DNA from 2 places in the Vibrio tubiashii ATCC 19109 genome. Region 1 is predicted to be linked to the other one. Evidence: riboswitches for the same ligand, from Rfam matches in the RefSeq annotation. Region 1 holds a riboswitch; the other holds the start of a gene.
What was found. Region 1 has a riboswitch for lysine ahead of tet(35) (tetracycline efflux Na+/H+ antiporter family transporter Tet(35)). Riboswitches for the same ligand answer to the same signal wherever they lie in the genome.
Positions count from the first base shown of each region.

Region 2: linked by a shared signal. The riboswitch ahead of lysC (lysine-sensitive aspartokinase 3) and the one ahead of tet(35) (tetracycline efflux Na+/H+ antiporter family transporter Tet(35)) in region 1 are both predicted to bind lysine.

Region 1 covers NZ_CP009354.1:1,274,381-1,279,781, reverse strand. The annotation lists gene hisG (ATP phosphoribosyltransferase) at 1-607, opposite strand, end outside; His leader region at 661-797, opposite strand; gene tet(35) (tetracycline efflux Na+/H+ antiporter family transporter Tet(35)) at 973-2,574, opposite strand; lysine riboswitch at 2,689-2,870, opposite strand; gene IX91_RS05790 (H-NS family histone-like protein) at 3,461-3,871, shown strand; gene IX91_RS05785 (inosine/guanosine kinase) at 3,976-5,280, opposite strand.
Region 2 covers NZ_CP009354.1:2,906,092-2,911,492, forward strand. The annotation lists gene uvrA (excinuclease ABC subunit UvrA) at 1-325, shown strand, start outside; gene IX91_RS13230 (PglL family O-oligosaccharyltransferase) at 442-2,217, shown strand; gene IX91_RS13235 (pyridoxal-phosphate-dependent aminotransferase family protein) at 2,282-3,403, opposite strand; lysine riboswitch at 3,635-3,812, shown strand; gene lysC (lysine-sensitive aspartokinase 3) at 3,931-5,283, shown strand.

The sequences.
Region 1 (5,401 bases):
CATCAAAATCACCAGTACGTTGAATCAGTGTCGCCTTTGATTTGAAGATGATTTCTGCTTCTTTAAGGCCGTTCGCTTCGAGAGTTGCGCCAGTAGACACCAAATCTGCAATTGCATCTGCAAGACCCGCTCGCGGAGCTACTTCTACAGAGCCAGTGAGCATACAGGTCGAGAAAGGAACACCTTGCTCATCCATGTACGCTTTAAGTAGCTGAGGGTAAGTCGTTGCAATGCGTTTGCCTGCTAGGTCCTGAGGGCCGTTGTACTCTTCATCCTTATCAATCGCGATAGATAGACGACAGCCACCAAAATCTAGACGGCGCAGCTGAACAAACTCACTTGGCTCGCCCAACGCCTTACGATCTAAACGTACTTCTTCAAGTTCGTTTTCACCGATAAAGCCAAGGTCAACGACACCATCCATGATAAGACCTGGAATATCATCGTCGCGTACTAGCAATAGGTCAATTGGCATATTTAGTGAGTGAACAACAAGACGCTCACCCATGATATTGAATTTAACGCCGCACTTTTTAAGCAGAGTCTGACACTCTTTACTCAGGCGACCTTTCTTTTGGATTGCGATTCTTAGGCGTTGTGTTTGCATTGCTGTATCCCTGTGCAAGATTTTGAAATTTATAAACTTTTTAAGATTCAAATACTGAAAAACCCTCGGAAGAGTTGTTCTCCCGAGGGTTCTAAATCTTGTAGTTTGCGATTTTAGCCTCCGGGAGTTTCCTGTCTCCCGGGTATGCGTGCATCTCCCGAAAGACTAAACTGGGTGATGATGGTGATGAATGTTCATGACTAATTTACGCATACTTAATAAGCTCTTCTGTTCGCTTTGTTGATATCCACACTAACCAAGCCGAAAACATTTTTCAACCATTTATTTAAACTTTTTTCAATTTGTATATGACAAATAAAAAGGGAGCCTGAGCTCCCTTATCTAATAGCAATAACTTCAATCTGTTACGCGTTTTGGCAACTCGCCATCTTTGACTTAGACAGAACAGATAGCAAGACACAAATAGCGATAAATGCTACCGACGCCGCTGCGAATGACATGCCGATAGAAGCGGTCATACCTAGAGTAATAAAACCAATACACGACACGACTGCAACTGACAGTGCATATGGTAACTGAGTCGCTACGTGGTCGATGTGATTACAACGAGCACCTGTTGAAGAAAGAATGGTGGTATCTGAGATTGGTGAACAGTGGTCACCAAATACTGAACCCGCTAATACAGCACTTAGCATTGGTAGCATTAGCGCCAGATCCGTTGCACCTGCCATATCACCCGCGATTGGCAGCATGATACCGAATGTACCCCATGATGTACCTGTAGAAAACGCCATAAGGCCAGACAATAGGAACAAAATAACTGGCAACCAATGTGGGTTGATATTGCCTTGAGCTAAAGTCGACAAATACTTACCTGTGTTCATGTCACCGATAACTGAACCAATCGTCCAAGCAAACACCAGGATCAGGATCGCGCCAAACATTGATTTCGCACCAATCCAAAGCGTACGAGAGATCTCACTTACCGCAATACCTTGTTTAACAACGGTAAACAGCGCAACAGCCAAACCAACTAGGCCACCGTAAATAAGAGATGTACCTACATCAGTGTTTTCAAATGCGCCGAGTAAGTTAAACGCAATGCCGTCCGCAGCAAGAGCTTGACCACCGGTGTAAAGCATCGAAGCAACCGTCGCAACAATAAGTAAAACGATCGGCAAGATGAGATCAGAGACTTTACCCTTATCGCTCTCTTCGATATCCAACTCTTCGTTTAGCTCGTGAGCTTCTTCCGAGTCTTCCGCTTGCTCTTTTGCAAACCCGTGCCCACGTGACGCCGCAATTTCATGCTCACGCATCTTACCGATGTCTAGTCCGAACCAAGCAACAGCAAATACCATAAGTAGCGCGAATATCGCATAGAAGTTCATCGGAATTAGGCGAACGTATGCGCCAAGTGCTGAATACTCAGTAATACCATGCGAAACTAAGATGCCACCAATGATTGTCATGATGTAAGCACCCCAGCTAGAAGCAGGCATGATCACACACATTGGAGCAGCAGTTGAATCAAGGATATAAGCTAGCTTAGCTCGTGATACGTAGAAACGGTCAGTGACAGGACGAGAGATAGCACCCACAGCCAAGCTGTTAAAGTAATCATCAACAAAGATGAAAACACCTAAAAATGCAGCAAGAAGCTTAGAGCCACGCTTACTTTTAACGCGAGTTTGCGCCCACTCTGCAAACGCACGTGTACCACCGGATAGCGTCAATAGCGCTGTCATCATCCCTAGTAAAATTAGGAAGCCGACAATACTCATATTCCAAGTATTGATACCGCCATCTTCAATAAAGACACTTGAAACGGTAGAACCAACATATCCAAGCGCACTACCGAATGAGTAGTCGTTAAGTAGGATTGCGCCTAAAACAATACCGACACCAAGCGATACGAGTACGCGGCGGGTAATAATAGCAAGACTCAGTGCCACAATTGGCGGCAAAAGAGATAAAGGAGATGATGCAAAATCAATTAAATTCATGATCTTCAAAAACCAGTAATAAATGGTTAGAGATCTACTGCAGACTAATTGAAGGAAATCATTTCCAATCAATTAAGTTGAAATTAGCGATAGGTCAGCGAATGCGAAACCCAGCCCTACAGTAGCGCTCCATAGTTTTACAAATTATAGACTATGGCAGTGTTACCCCTTTCGAGTGTAACCCCAGCAAACCTCCTTGATGAGAGAATTCACTTCGGCGAAATAACCTTTTATGTTTGCTCATTGGCATCACCCCAGCAAACACTACTTATTTATTCCGCGCCTCTACCGCGATTGTTGAAACTTTAAACTACCGAAAAATCATTTTAACAATAATTTAACCAACAAAACGCATTAGGTTGCGCCCATTGTACTCATATCACCACCTCTTTCAACATAATATTCCATTTTCTACTGTTAAAAATATCGTTAGCCAACTTCGACTAAGCTTTCAAGATTGATGAATAGTCATCCAATTGGATAACTTATTGGCCCATCCATTGAACTCAAATGGTCTGATTTCTTAGAAATCCACTCTACTAATGACGTTTTTTTAACCATCCTTACATGACAGATACATTTTTTTGATACGCCAGACTTGTTTTTTTGTACTGATACATACTAAAGGCATATAGCTCAGGGATACGGTTATATTTTCGATAACATTTAATATGAAACCGGACTCCCAGATAGGCCTCTGTTAATATAAGAGATAAGCGCGATAGAAAATCTATTTATTGCAAGCAACTAAATTAATAATAAAACGGCTCTCAAACAACATTCTGATAGTTTATTTTACGTAAATTTATGTCAGTGAGATTGTAATATTAAATTTAGAGGTTTATGATTCATACATCGACAACTTATATTGTGAAGAGATGAATAAATGTCGGAACTAACAAAAACACTATTAAACATTCGTAGTCTACGTGCTTTTTCTCGAGAGCTAACACTTGAGCAATTAGAAGAAGCGTTAGATAAACTAACTACTGTTGTAGCTGAGCGTAAAGAAGCAGAAGAAGCTGAACGTGAAGCAGCTGCAGAGCAAGAAGCTAAATTAGCCGCCATTGCTGAACAGATTACTAAAGACGGCATCGACGTCGAAGCGCTTATTTCTGCATTGGCAGGTGAGTCTAAAGGAAGTAAGCCAAAAGCGAAGCGTGCTCCTCGCCCAGCAAAATATAAATATGTAGATGCTTCAGGTGAAGAGAAAACTTGGACAGGTCAAGGTCGTACACCTTCAGTAATCCAAGAGCAACTAGATGCCGGCAAGTCACTAGACGACTTCCTAATCTAATCACTTTTAATGATTTACAAAAAGCGCCTATATGGCGCTTTTTTATTATTGCCGCAAATAAAAAAGCCTCAATTTAATGAAGCTTTTATCGTTCAATAACGGAATTAACGTTCCCAGTACGCTTCTTCCAAGCTATCTTCTCGCTCAGGAAGTCCACGAGATAAACGCGGTGAATGCTGCACTAACACTTCGTAACTGGCGCGATTAGAGTATTTACATACTTGCGAGAACGATGAATAAGTTAAGTATGAATGTGCGTGCTTGCTTGAGTTAGGCACATTTTCTTTATGGTATTTGTTCGCTGCCATATCATGTAATAAAGCAGAAAGAGCGGCATCACCAGCACCATTGGTATTCTTAATTTTCTCTGGGCCACCCATATAAGGTGAAATATGCGAGTAAACTTTAATTGGATTATCGCAAAGCCCTTTTGAAGCAGGTCGGCTAAATTCGTAGCGGTTAAATTCTGCAATACTGCCTGGCAATAATGGTAAAGACGTTTCACGTTTTGCAGACTCTTCAGTATAACCCGCCATAAATAGGCCTACTGGCCCAGCGGTACATAATACTAAATCAACCCACTCTAGCGTTTTATCAGAAGCTGCAAGAGGATCGGATTCTCCGGTTAGTGCTTCCGCTTCATCTTCATTCATTGCTACTACTGAAACATGCTCGTTTAAAAAGTCTTGCCAGAACTTTGGATCATCTTGAATAACGAATTTAGTGCCTAGAGTCAGTACGACAGGTACGTCATGTTTTTTTGCGTACTCGATCGCTCTCATCGTCGCTTCAGGCATTGGGTCGCCTTTCTTGCAACGCACCAAGTAAGCGGTTAACACCAAAGCAGAAGCGTTTTTAAATATTTTCTCAGGAATGCTATCTGGATGGAGCTGGTTCATTTGCCCTTCACTAATAGCAAAAGTGCGCTCACCGTCTTCAGTAATTAATGCGAAACAGCGACCAATTGCCCCGTCGACACCTTGAAGGTGGTTTAGATCCATACGGCTTGATGTATTGCATAAGTAGCGGTAACCATAACTGCCAATTTTAATATCTTGGCTCATTACGCCTAAAAGCGTAGAGCGGTCATCAGCCAGTACTGAATAGTTGTGGAGCGTATTACCAATCGTACCACCAGCGTATTCATTGGTGATCAAATCACGTTCTTTGAGTTCGTTATATAGCGCTTCTGCAGTCTCATCATCAATAACGAGCGAGTGTCCCTTACTCAGTTGGTATTTTTCGATAAGCTCACTGCTTACTTTGGCCTCAATATCAACAAGAGTTTGATCAATGCCGATAATATGCGTGCGCGACATTTTTTTACTTTCTTGTGATTGACTCACTAATGGATCACGAGCGTGAACAGGAAAGTAATGCTTCGATTTACGTTGACCAGGAAATTTCATAACAATGCTTCTGCAGTAAAGAATCTGAATAAGGGATGAAAGGATGCCGGATTCTACCTTGCAGGTTTTAGGACGGCAACAAAAGGTATTATAGCAAACGTTTGCATCGGCAATTAAAATC
Region 2 (5,401 bases), 1.6 Mb from region 1:
AGCGCAGCGTGTCAAGTTAGCTCGTGAACTGTCTAAACGAGATACAGGTAAAACCCTATACATTTTGGATGAGCCAACAACAGGCTTACACTTCCACGATATTCAGCAATTACTCACGGTGCTGCATCGCCTGCGTGACCATGGCAACACCGTAGTCGTGATTGAACACAACCTTGATGTGATCAAAACCGCGGACTGGATTGTGGATTTAGGACCAGAAGGTGGTCAAGGAGGTGGTGAAATCATCGCTCAAGGCACGCCAGAAGATGTGTCTCTCATCGAAAGCTCTCATACTGCCCGATTCCTCAAGCCTATGTTAAAATAGCAATTAATAGTAAAATTCACAGACCAGTGTAATACCAATCGGGATAAGTAGATGTCCAGATAACTATTCTGATTGGTATCCGATCGCTGGTCTGTTTGTTTGAGGTATCAAGATTTATGGCGACCACACATGTAGCAGGGACAGAGCTTGAATTAAAGGCGCCAAAGATCCCTTTAACCAGACCTTTCTTAGTCACTATCGGGATACTCTTCCTGTTAGCGATGCACTTTTTTATGCCCAATCCGGGTGGCGCAGGCCTCGCATTAGCCTTTAACCCCACAACTTGGCTTGTGGTGAGTTTCTCTATTGCGATAGGTTTATATCAACTCGGTAGCTACGGCAGCTTAAGATACAACAAGCTCACAATAGGTTTGTTTGTGTGCTGTATAATGCTCACCCTACCCGTGCTCTATTCAGGTTCGAATCTTGAGCTATCGTTAGGAAAACTCACTGGTCTTTGGACAGGTTATATTCTGTTTGTTGTCTTACAGCAATTTCGCTTCAGCAACAAACAAAAGCAGCGTCTACTCTGGTTTATCACCATTGCGGTCTTTATCGAAGCTATGTTCGGCTGGGTACAGTATTTGACCTTAGAGCCGGGCAATTTCTTTGGCTACAACACCGACTCAAACCGCCCTTACGGCATCTTTCAGCAACCCAATGTGATGGCAAGTTTTCTAGCCACAGGATTAGCGCTATCTGGCTATTTACTCACCCGTCATCCGACTAAGTACCAACGTAAAGTCAGTGAAGTGGCATTGTTGTATTTGATGCCCGTTGCGACTGTACCACTGTTGGTTGTATTGGCTTCGCGCACAGGTTGGTTGGCCGCAGTTCTTTCTATTGCCCTCTTGATTCCGTACGTATTTAGATTTGCAACCAAAAAACGCTTTGTCGGTTGGATAGTGGCCATAATTGTGGGAACTGGGCTAGGCTTTTCAACCCCATTAATGACCGGGCAAGATGACTCTTTAGTGGAACAGAAGAGCAATCTAGAGAGCCCGAGAAGATATACTTTTCCTCAAGCACTCGACATGCTGATCGAAAAGCCGTTTACCGGCTATGGTTATGGTCGATTTGAGCCAGAGTATATGGTGTACACGGCGAGACAACACCAGCTAAATCCGAGTTATAAACCTGGTTTAGCGGCAATGGACCATCCACATAACGAATTGCTCTACTGGGGAGTTGAAGGTGGCTTACTGCCCCTGCTCGCCATCATACTCGCGGCGCTTTTTGTTCTTGCTAGGCTTTATCAAGCGAAGAAAGGCACACGCTTGGCAATGTTTGCCTTGTTTGTTCCCATCGTTCTGCACAGTCAGCTTGAGTATCCGTTTTATCATTCAGCGATTCACTGGATAACCTTTGTCATTCTGCTCTACTGGGTTGATCAAAGGGCGAGCAGTTATCGCCAAGCACCATTTAGTATTATCTCCAAGACGGCGCTACGGGTGTCTAGTTTAGTCATACCAATAGTGACAAGCTTTTATATGCTGACCACTTTACATACCAATTATGTGCTTACCCAGTTTGAGCGCTCACAGCCCAAAGATCCTGACATACTCAACCAAGTCACCAATCCAGTGGTTTGGAAAGATAGATACGATTGGGATATCTATAGCACCTATCTCAATATTGGCTTATACAAGCAAGATCCCCAGTTTATCCAGCCATACATAGATTGGTCACTGAAGATTATTAAAGATAAACCTCGTCCTGCTTTCTATAACAATTTGATCTTGGCCTATCAAGGGCTGGGAGACAGTGTTAAAGCGGAGCAAATTCGCAGCGAAGCGCAGTTCCTATTCCCTGAGCAGGATTTCTCCGAGGTGCAGTACATCCCACCGAATATCGATGCCTTAAAGGCGGACAGTGAAAAAGAGACTAACTAGAGTCTATAGATATAATTAAGGCGACCATCAGGTCGCCTTATTAATTGATATGTTATTGAGACTGCTATTGCGTCAATGCCTCTTCGAGTGCTCGTAAGCATAAGGCAACATTTTCAGCGCGAGCACCGTAACCCATCAAGCCAATACGCCACGCTTTACCGGCTAAAGCGCCTAAACCAGCACCAATTTCTAGATTGTAAGTCTCTAGTAGGTGAGTTCTCACTTTCGCTTCATCAATACCTTGCGGAACATAAATGGCGTTGAGCTGAGGTAAACGAGAGCCCTGCTCGACAACGAACTCAAAGCCTAGCTTCTCCAAGCCTTGTTTGAGTTTCTCATGCATGTCTCGATGTCGCTGCCACGCATTTTCTAGCCCTTCATTTTTTAGAATCAACAGAGACTCATGCAGAGCATATAAGCTGTTGACGGGTGCAGTGTGGTGATAACTACGCTTTCCTTCACCGCTCCAATAGCCAAGTACTAAACTCTGATCTAGGAACCAACTTTGCACTGGTGTGGTACGTGCTTGAATTTTCTCTATCGCAGCCGGAGAAAAGGTCACCGGAGAAAGACCCGGAACACAAGAAAGACACTTCTGACTGCCTGAATAAACCGCATCTAGTTGCCATTCATCGACCTTAAGCGGTACCCCACCAAGTGAAGTCACCGCATCCACAATGGATAGTAGGCCATATTGCTTCGCCAACTTACCCAAAGCCTCTGCATCACTGCACGCACCCGTCGAGGTTTCAGCATGAACAAAAGCTAGGATTTTTGCATCAGGGTTATCTTTTAACGCTTGCTCGACTTTATCGACAGAGACGGGAGCGCCCCACTCATCATCGACAACTTCGGCAATGCCGCCTGCACGTACAACATTTTCACGCATACGCTCGCCAAACACGCCATTGCGACAAACGATCACCTTTTCACCCGGTTCAATCAGGTTAACGAAACAAGTCTCCATCCCTGCACTCCCTGGCGCAGAAACGGCAATGGTAAACTCATTATCAGTTTGGAAAGCGTACTTGAGCAGCGATTTAAGCTCATCCATCATGCCAACAAATAACGGGTCTAAGTGACCAACCGTCGGGCGACTCAAAGCTTGCAACACTTGAGGAGATATATCTGAAGGCCCAGGTCCCATAAGAATACGGTGAGGGGGGATAAAACTTTGAATCGTCATTGGCAGCTCCTTTTTAATATCACTATAATTTTTGTTCTATCTTTACTTCCTTAAACCCACCTTAATTCAATTCTTTGTTGGCAGCAATTAGCCCAAAGTATTGAGGTCAAACCAGTGTCACAAGTTTGTTAATTATAAAAAGGCATAAAGTTACAAATTCTCATTGACATAGTTCACAGAAAAACGTTCAATGCGGATATGTGGCGAATATTTATGCCACATAGCAAATTATTTTGCAGAAGAGGAGCACTGCCCAGGTAGACGTGTTGTGGAGCCACAAATCCGATACAACACATTGAGGGGGAGTAGTGCCGAGGTAGATCCGAAGTGTCGGTTTGGATCTGTCGGTTGCTAGGGTTGAATCCCTACAACTGTCATCAGCCCAGTCTGATGATGAGCTTCTGAGGAAAGTCATACATATAAAAGACCCCCCTCTCTTTCGCTCAACTCTCTTCATCAAAGCAAAACACTGGATGTTGGTATAGCTACCAAAAGTTTTTATTTTAGGAAGTCGTGGGAGAAATGCTGTGAGCAGTTTTAATGTAGCTAAATTTGGTGGAACAAGCGTTGCTAACTTTGAGGCAATGAGCCGTTGTGCTGCAATTATTGAAAGCAATCCAAATACAAAACTCGTCGTGAGTAGCGCTTGCTCAGGTGTCACTAACCTGCTGGTTGAGCTCGCGAATGGCGTACAAGACCAAGTCCGTCGTAGTGAGATTCTGACTAAACTGGCGCAAATTCATGATGCGGTACTCGAACAGCTTGAAGATGGAACCCAAGCAGCGAGCGATGTTTACGAGATTCTCGACACAGTGACTAGCCTTGCGGAAGCGGCATCGATCCAAGCAAGCCACAAACTAACAGACCACCTAGTCGCATGTGGTGAGCTGATGTCGACTCACCTACTTACCCAATTGATGAAAGAGCGCGGTATCAGCGCAGTACGTTTTGATATTCGTGACATTCTGCGCACCGACAACAATTTCGGTAAAGCAGAGCCACACCTAGACCAGATCAGCGAGCTTGCTCAGCAATCACTGGTGCCACTGTGCCAAGATGCAGTAGTGATTACTCAAGGCTTTATCGGTTCTGACGCCGAAGGCAACACCACTACTTTAGGTCGTGGTGGTAGTGATTACAGTGCAGCCCTAATCGCCGAAGCCGTAGAAGCTTCTGGACTTGAGATTTGGACAGACGTTCCTGGTATTTACACCACAGATCCACGCATTGCTCCTAAAGCTTCTCCAATTCCTGAAATTAGTTTTAGTGAAGCGTCAGAAATGGCGAACTTTGGCGCTAAAATTCTCCACCCATCGACGCTTCTTCCTGCCCTACGCCACGATATTCCTGTATTTGTCGGATCATCGAAAGAGCCACAGAAAGGCGGCACTTGGATTCGTCATCAGGTAGAAAGCTCACCACTATTCCGCGCTCTGGCTCTGCGTTGTAACCAAACTATGGTAACACTGCGCAGCGCTAACATGTTCCATGCCTACGGCTTCCTCGCCAAAGTGTTTGAGATTCTTGCTAAACACAAAATCTCGGTCGACTTGATTACCACTTCAGAGATCAGTGTGTCGCTCACTCTGGATCAAACAGACACTGCTGGCGGCGCACCTCAACTTCCAGAAGCCGCAAGAATTGAGCTAGAAGAGTTATGTACGGTCGAAGTAGAACACAACCTATGCTTGGTTGCTCTGATTGGTAACAATATGAGCGAGAGTAAAGGCTATGCAAAGCAAGTATTCAGCACTTTAGAAGATTTCAACCTGCGTATGATCTGCTACGGTGCGAGCCCACACAACCTCTGTTTCTTAGTTGACGAGTCAGTCTCAAAACAAGCAATTCAGAAGCTGCATACAGAGTTGTTTGAGGAATAAAAGGGATTCGGGATTCGGGATTCGGCTGATACTTTAAAGGGTTGGCATTTTTGCCAACCCTTTCGTTTTGGAGAGCTGGAGAGCTGGAGAGCTGGAGGGCTAAAACTTCAAGACATCG